One region of the Neorhizobium sp. USDA 3394 genome, then DNA from elsewhere that is predicted to be linked to it. Evidence: predicted binding sites of a transcription regulator. Region 1 holds the regulator's gene; the other holds the start of a gene.

Region 1 (3,413 bases):
CTCTCCCGAGGCATTGTACCGGGAGATTGCACGCCGGAGATCGTAGCCAGGTCTTGCGGACGGTGCGGAAGGACATATGGCAGGGCGAAACAAGATCTACCGGGGCGATCCAAGGATCGTAACTTAGTTTCCTATTGCGCCCGGTTGAAGCGCCCTGTCAGAAATGTTCCGGAGCCAAGGCGGCTAGTCCTCCATGTCCTCTACGCGGGACGCATCGGTGAAGCTTATGCTCTGCACCACGCTGCCCGAGACGGGGAGACAGGGATGTGGATATTCACCGCTTAGTCACCAGCACTCCGGGCGCGGCGTCGGAGAACCGGACCAACCGGCGAAGGCATATCTGAAGGTGATTGCGGTCGACCCGCAAGGTACGGCGGAGGCGTTGGCAAAAGGCGCTGCATAGTTCCAATAGCTGGCGAATGCTGCTTCGCCAGCCTCCATGGCAATGATCCGCCGGGTCGCCATCAGCCGGTCAGGATAAAGATTGGCCCCAAGTCCAAAGAGACGCCTGTCAGAAATCGCCCAATGCGTATCCGGTGCCGCGCACGGTCCGGATCACGTTGTCGGACTTGCCAAGGCTGATGACTTTGCGAAGCCGGCCGATATGGACATCGATCGCGCGCTCATCGACGTTCGTGTCGTCGCCCCACAGGGAAGCCTTGAGCTCCGAGCGTGAATAGACCTTGCCGGGCGTCCGCATCAGGAATTCAAGAAGCTTGAACTCCTTCGGCCCGAGCTTGACCTCGCGCTTCTGCCGGTGAACCCGATGGGCTTCCCGGTCGAGCGTGAGATCGCCCACCTTGAGCATATGGTCCAGGAGGGCGGGGTTGACCCTCCTGAGCAGGTTCTTCACGCGGACGACGAGCTCGACCGGGGAGAATGGCTTCATGAGGCAATCATCGGCACCCGCAGCCAGGGCGACCAGGTGAAGGCCCTCCCCACCCGATGGAACAAGGAGTATGATCGGAAGGCGCGATAGGACCGGATCGAGACGCACTTCGCGGCAGACCTCGAGACCTTGCACACCCGGAAGGTCCGAACTCATGACCAGGATATCCGGCGGAACGGCCTTCAGGCGATTGGAGATCTCGGCACCACTGGCCAGCATCGATACGACGAAGTTGTCGGCCGCGAGGGCTTTCTGCAATATCAGACGAAACGACTCGTCGTCGTCGACCAACAGGACCCGCGCGCTCATCTCGTGGCCACCAACTATGTTTCCATGGAGTATCCGGCACCGCGGACGGTGCGGATTACATCCTGCATGTTGGAGAAGTTGAGTGCCTTGCGAAGTCTTCCCACATGGACGTCGACCGTACGCTCGTCGACATAGATGTCATGGCCCCAGACGCCGTCCAGAAGCTGCGAGCGGGAGAAGACCCGGCCTGGCGCCGCCATCAGGAATTCGAGCAGGCGGAATTCGGTCGGGCCCAGACGCACCTCGCGGCTCTTGCGGTGAACGCGATGGGTTTCCCGATCGAGTTCGATGTCGCCGCAGCGGAGCACGCTGGAGAGCACTTCCGGACGAGCCCGCCGCAGCATGGCCTTGACGCGAGCCATCAGTTCCGGCGTCGAGAACGGCTTCACCACATAGTCGTCGGCACCGGTGGCGAGGCCGCGAACACGTTCGCTCTCCTCGCCGCGGGCCGTCAGCATGATGATCGGCAGGCGCTCCGTTTCCGGGCGCATGCGCAGCCGGCGGCAGAGTTCGATGCCGGAAACGCCGGGTAGCATCCAGTCGAGGATCAGAAGGTCCGGTACCCGTTCCTGAAGCCGGATCTCGGCTTCGTCGCCCCGCAAAACGGTATCGACCTCATAACCCTCGGCTTCCAGATTGTAGCGAAGAAGCACGCTCAGCGCTTCCTCGTCTTCTACGACAGCGATTTTTGGCAGCATTCTTCAGCCTGCTCCGTCAGCATTCCGTCTTATTCGGTGATAGCGCCGAGCGTGTTCGACGAGTCGTCCTTCGGACGATCGCCTTCCGGCTGGGCGCCTGTCGTCATGTAGTAGATGGTCTCGGCGATGTTGGTGGCATGGTCGCCGATACGCTCGATGTTCTTGGCGCAGAACAGCAGATGCGTGCAGGTGGTGATGTTGCGCGGATCCTCCATCATGTAGGTGAGGAGTTCGCGGAACAGCGAAGTGTACATCGCGTCGATTTCCTCGTCGCGGCTGCGGATCGCCTCGGCCTTTTCCGCCGAACGCGTCGCGTAGACGTCGAGGACGTCCTTGAGCTGCACGAGGGCGAGATCGGAGAGATGCTCCAGGCCGCGGGCGAGCTTGCGCGGAACGCCGGTGCCCTGAACCGCGATGACGCGCTTGGCGGTGTTCTTGCCAAGGTCGCCGACGCGCTCCAGATCGGAGGCGATGCGCAGCGAACCGACGATCTCGCGAAGGTCGGCTGCAACCGGCTGGCGACGGGCGATCGTGACGATCGCCTTGTCGCCGATCTCGCGCTCGGCGTGATCGAGGATCACGTCGTCGGAGATGACCTTCTGCGCGAGTGCGGCGTCGGAATTGACCAGCGCCCGCACGGCGTCCGAGCACATCTGCTCGGCGAGGCCGCCCATTTCGGAGATGCGGCGGCTCAGGTATTTCAGTTCGTCGTCATAGGCCGACAGGATATGGGTCGATGCCATCTTCTAGTCCTCAAAATTGATTTTCAGGCGGCACTTTCGGCTGGATCAGCCGAAACGGCCCATGATGTAATCCTGGGTGCGCTGATCGTCGGGATTGGTGAACATCTTGTCGGTGTCGTTCTCCTCGACGAGCTGGCCGAGATGGAACATGGCGGTGCGCTGCGACACGCGGGCAGCCTGCTGCATCGAATGCGTCACGATGACGATCGTGTAGTTGGCTCGCAGTTCATGGATGAGTTCTTCAACCTTGGCGGTCGCGATCGGGTCGAGCGCCGAGCAGGGTTCGTCCATGAGGATGACTTCCGGCGACACGGCGATCGCACGGGCGATGCACAGACGCTGCTGCTGGCCGCCGGAAAGCCCGGTGCCGGATTCATGCAGGCGATCCTTGACTTCGCCCCAGAGGCCGGCGCGCTGCAGGCTCGCCTCGACGATCTGGTCCATGTCGGCCTTGTTCTTGGAAAGGCCATGGATGCGCGGACCATAGGAGATGTTCTCGTAGATGGTCTTCGGGAACGGGTTCGGCTTCTGGAAAACCATGCCGACGCGAGCGCGAAGTTCGACGACGTCGATCGCCTGGTCATAGATATCGTCCGCGTCGAGAGTGATCTTGCCGGTAACGCGGCAATTCTCGATCGTGTCGTTCATGCGGTTGAGGCAGCGCAGGAAGGTGGACTTGCCGCAGCCGGAAGGACCGATGAGAGCCGTCACAGTGTTTTCGCGGACGTTAAGGTTCACGTCGAAAAGCGCACGCTTTTCACCGTAATACACCGA
Region 2 (3,413 bases), 1.4 Mb from region 1:
CGCCATTGGCCTTTCGGTTGAGGCCGTCCATCAGGCGCTGGTTGTCATCGCCGTAGGGGTTCTTGATCGCCGAGAGCAGGGTGTCCATCGAGATGCCGATGTCTTCGAGGCCGAGATCTTCGACGAGTTCGCCGATCTCGTCCGGCATCATCTCTTTCAGCGCGTCTTCCAGCGCTTTTCCGAGCTTGTAGGACGAACGCGCTTCGTCGATATCGATGCCGAGCTTGGCGGCCAGGCGATCGACAAGCTCGATCTTCAGCTCGTTGGGGTCTGTCTTGGTAACGCCGAAAAGCGCGGAAGTGATCTTGTCGCGGGCCCGCCGGGCGTCTTCGCTGGCGCTGATACGGGCTTCGGTAACCGGGTCGCTCTTCTTGCCGGTCCGCTGGTCTTCGTCCTTCTTGCGCTGCTCCTCGATGCTGTCGAGCATCGACTGCATCATGTTGGTCGCGGCAAGCCCATAAGTCTGCTGGGTAGGGAGCAACATGCCCGAAATCCGGTCTCGTCGAGAGGTATACCGCGGGCAAAATTAGATTCGAACAGTTAACGGAACGTTACCGGACAACGAGAGGTTATGCCGCTCTTTCTCAGTTTTGAGCGGAAGCCCGCGCGGACGTCAGCTATGGGCGAAGATATCGGCCTCTTCCCAGCCCAGCAGGTCCAGCTTCGCCCGCGTCGGCAGGAATTCGAAACAGGCCTGGGCGAGCTCGGCACGCCTGTCGCGCACCAGGCGGTAGCTCAGCTTGTCGCGGAGCGCATGCAGATGCAGCACGTCGGAGGCAGCATATTCGAGCTGCGCCGGCGAAAGGACCTCGGCTGCCCAGTCGGATTGCTGCTGCGCCTTGGAAACGTCGACATCCAGCATCTCCTTGAGATTGTCCTTCAGCCCGTGCCGGTCCGTGTAGGTGCGGGTCAGGCGCGACGCAATCTTGGTGCAGAATACCGGCGTCGTGGTCACGCCGAACGTATGGAAGAGAACGGCGATATCGAAGCGGCCGTAGTGGAAGATCTTCTGGCGCGCCGGATCGGCAAGCATGGCGACGAGGTTTGGAGCCTCGTTCTGCCCGGCGGCGATGCGGATCACGTCAGCGGACCCGTCCCCGGGCGAAAGCTGCACGACACAAAGCCGGTCGCGTCGCGGTACCAGGCCCAGGGTTTCCGTATCGATGGCGATCGCCCCCGTATAACGCGCCGCGTCCGCTGCCGGAATGTCGCCTTCGTGGTACCTGATCTCTGCCATGTTGGTCTCCGTCCGTCTGTCTGCCGGAATTCGCTATAAACCACGTTTTTCCAGAGCGATATGGTGATCTTAGGGGCGCGGCGCAGCAGCCGCCGAAAAAGCCCCGCGAGCGATTCGATCGATCCCGGGCATTTGCTCAGCTCTGCGCTCAGCGCATTGCTGCATTGCGGCAAGATGGGTTGGCGTGATTAAACGATTAGCCTATATATTTACTCATCGAGCGACGCACTCCTCCTCCCAGTGTTGCTCGATACGGATCGACAACATCCTCCTCCTCCCAGTTGTCGATCAAGTTTAAAAGCCTGGCGCACCTCCTCCCGCGCCAGGCTTTTTCCGTTTCTGGAGCAGGATTTCCCTTCAAAAATGCTGTTGCTTTTGCCTCGCGGCAGTCTGGTTCGCGCGGGTCGCGACCTGTGGCTGGCGTCACGTGTGTGTCACGCACCGCCGATATACGAACCTCGCCTTCCCTTTGAATTTTTCGTGAGGTTACTATGCGCAAGATTTTTGCCGCCCTGGTCGTTTCGACCGTGCTTGCCGGCGCCGCCCAGGCCGCCACCGTATATCCGCTGGATCGCGCCACGATCCTCGCCGGCTCCCCCTTCGACTTCAAGGTCGAGTTCAACTCGGTCGTAAAGCCTGAAGACGTCAGGATCACCGTCAACGGTCAGGACTACAAGACCGCTCTCGGCAAGGAAATCCAGTTCGTCGCGGAAGAAAAGAACAAGGACAAGCTCCTCGGTTCTGCCGTCATCCTGCGCGGCCTGGCGCTCGCCAACGCGGGCGACTACAAGGTCGAGGTCTCGGCCGGTTCCGAAACCAGGACCGTCACCTGGAACGTCTACGGCACGGGCGCTGCCCCGAAGGCCAAGAACGTCATCTTCCTGCTCGGCGACGGCCTTTCGGTTGCCCACCGCACCGCTGCCCGCATCATGTCCAAGGGCATGACCGAAGGCAAGGCAAACGGCCGCCTCGCCATGGACGACCTCGATCGCATGGCTTTCGTCGGCACCTCGGCCACCAACGCGATCAACACCGACTCGGCCAACACGATGTCGGCGTACATGACCGGTCACAAGACCGCGGTCAACGCGATCGGCGTCTACGCCGACCGCACGCCGGACCCGCTGGACGATCCGAGGGTCGAAACGATCGCCGAAGCCCTCCGCCGCCAGACCGGCAAATCGATCGGTATCGTCGCCACGTCCGAAATCGAAGATGCCACCCCGGCGGCCGTCGTCGCCCACACCCGCAACCGCAACGACAAGGCAGAGGTCGTCGGCATGCTGCTCGACGTGAAGCCGGAAGTCGTGCTCGGCGGCGGTTCCGCTTACTTCCTGCCGCAGGCGACTGCCGGCTCGAAGCGAAAGGACGACAAGGACTTTATCAAGCTCTTCAAGGATGCCGGTTACACGCTGGCTACCGACAAGAACGAACTTGCCGCCGGCGCAAACGCCAACGGGCTGCTGCTCGGCCTGTTCCATCCCGGCAATCTGGACGTCACGCTCGACCGCGAGTTCCTGAAGAAGGGCACCGTCGAAAAGTATCCGAACCAGCCGGGTCTCGTCGCCATGACCAAGGTTGCTCTCGATCGCCTTTCCAAGGATCAGGACGGCTTCTTCCTGATGGTCGAAGCCTCCTCGATCGACAAGATGTCCCATCCGCTCGACTGGGACCGCGCCGTCGTCGACACCATCGAATTCGACCAGACGGTGGCGGTTGCCCGCGAGTTCCAGAAGACGCATCCGGATACCCTGATCGTCGTCACCGGCGACCATACCCATGGCGTTTCCATCATCGGCACGGTTGACGACGAAAAGCCGGGCACCGAGATGCGCGAAAAGGTCGGCATCTATGCGGAAGCCGGATTCCCGAACTACAAGGACGAAAACGGCGACGGTTATCCGGACAAGATCGACGTCTCTCGCCGCCTGTTCCTGGCCGCCAACAACGGCCCCGACCACTATGAAACCTTCCGCCCGAAGATGGATGGCCCGTTCGTTCCCGCCGTCCAGAACGAGAAGAAGGAATATGTCGTCAACGAACAGTACAAGAATGTACCCGGCGCAGTCTTCGTCCAGGGCAATATTCCGAAAAGCGGCGACAGCGGCGTACACTCGGTTGACGACATCGTCCTGCAGGCGGCCGGTCCAGGTTCGGAAGGGTTCAAGGGCTATAT

The links. The regulator PhoB, encoded in region 1, activates phosphate uptake and scavenging genes when phosphate is short. The targets are predictions, from matches to a motif close to TGTCATNNANCTGTCAT.
Region 2: the regulator PhoB is predicted to act here: its motif matches at 1,659-1,675, upstream of ACZ9EJ_RS17795 (alkaline phosphatase).

The regions. Positions count from the first base shown of each region.
Region 1 is NZ_JBWCDU010000001.1:2,155,389-2,158,801, forward strand. Features, by position in the region: gene ACZ9EJ_RS10300 (Crp/Fnr family transcriptional regulator) at 1-46, shown strand, start outside; gene ACZ9EJ_RS10305 (winged helix-turn-helix domain-containing protein) at 512-1,198, opposite strand; gene phoB (phosphate regulon transcriptional regulator PhoB) at 1,213-1,896, opposite strand; gene phoU (phosphate signaling complex protein PhoU) at 1,926-2,639, opposite strand; gene pstB (phosphate ABC transporter ATP-binding protein PstB) at 2,685-3,413, opposite strand, start outside.
Region 2 is NZ_JBWCDU010000001.1:3,586,710-3,590,122, reverse strand. Features, by position in the region: gene ACZ9EJ_RS17805 (hypothetical protein) at 1-484, opposite strand, end outside; gene ACZ9EJ_RS17800 (ribonuclease D) at 614-1,237, opposite strand; gene ACZ9EJ_RS17795 (alkaline phosphatase) at 1,729-3,413, shown strand, end outside.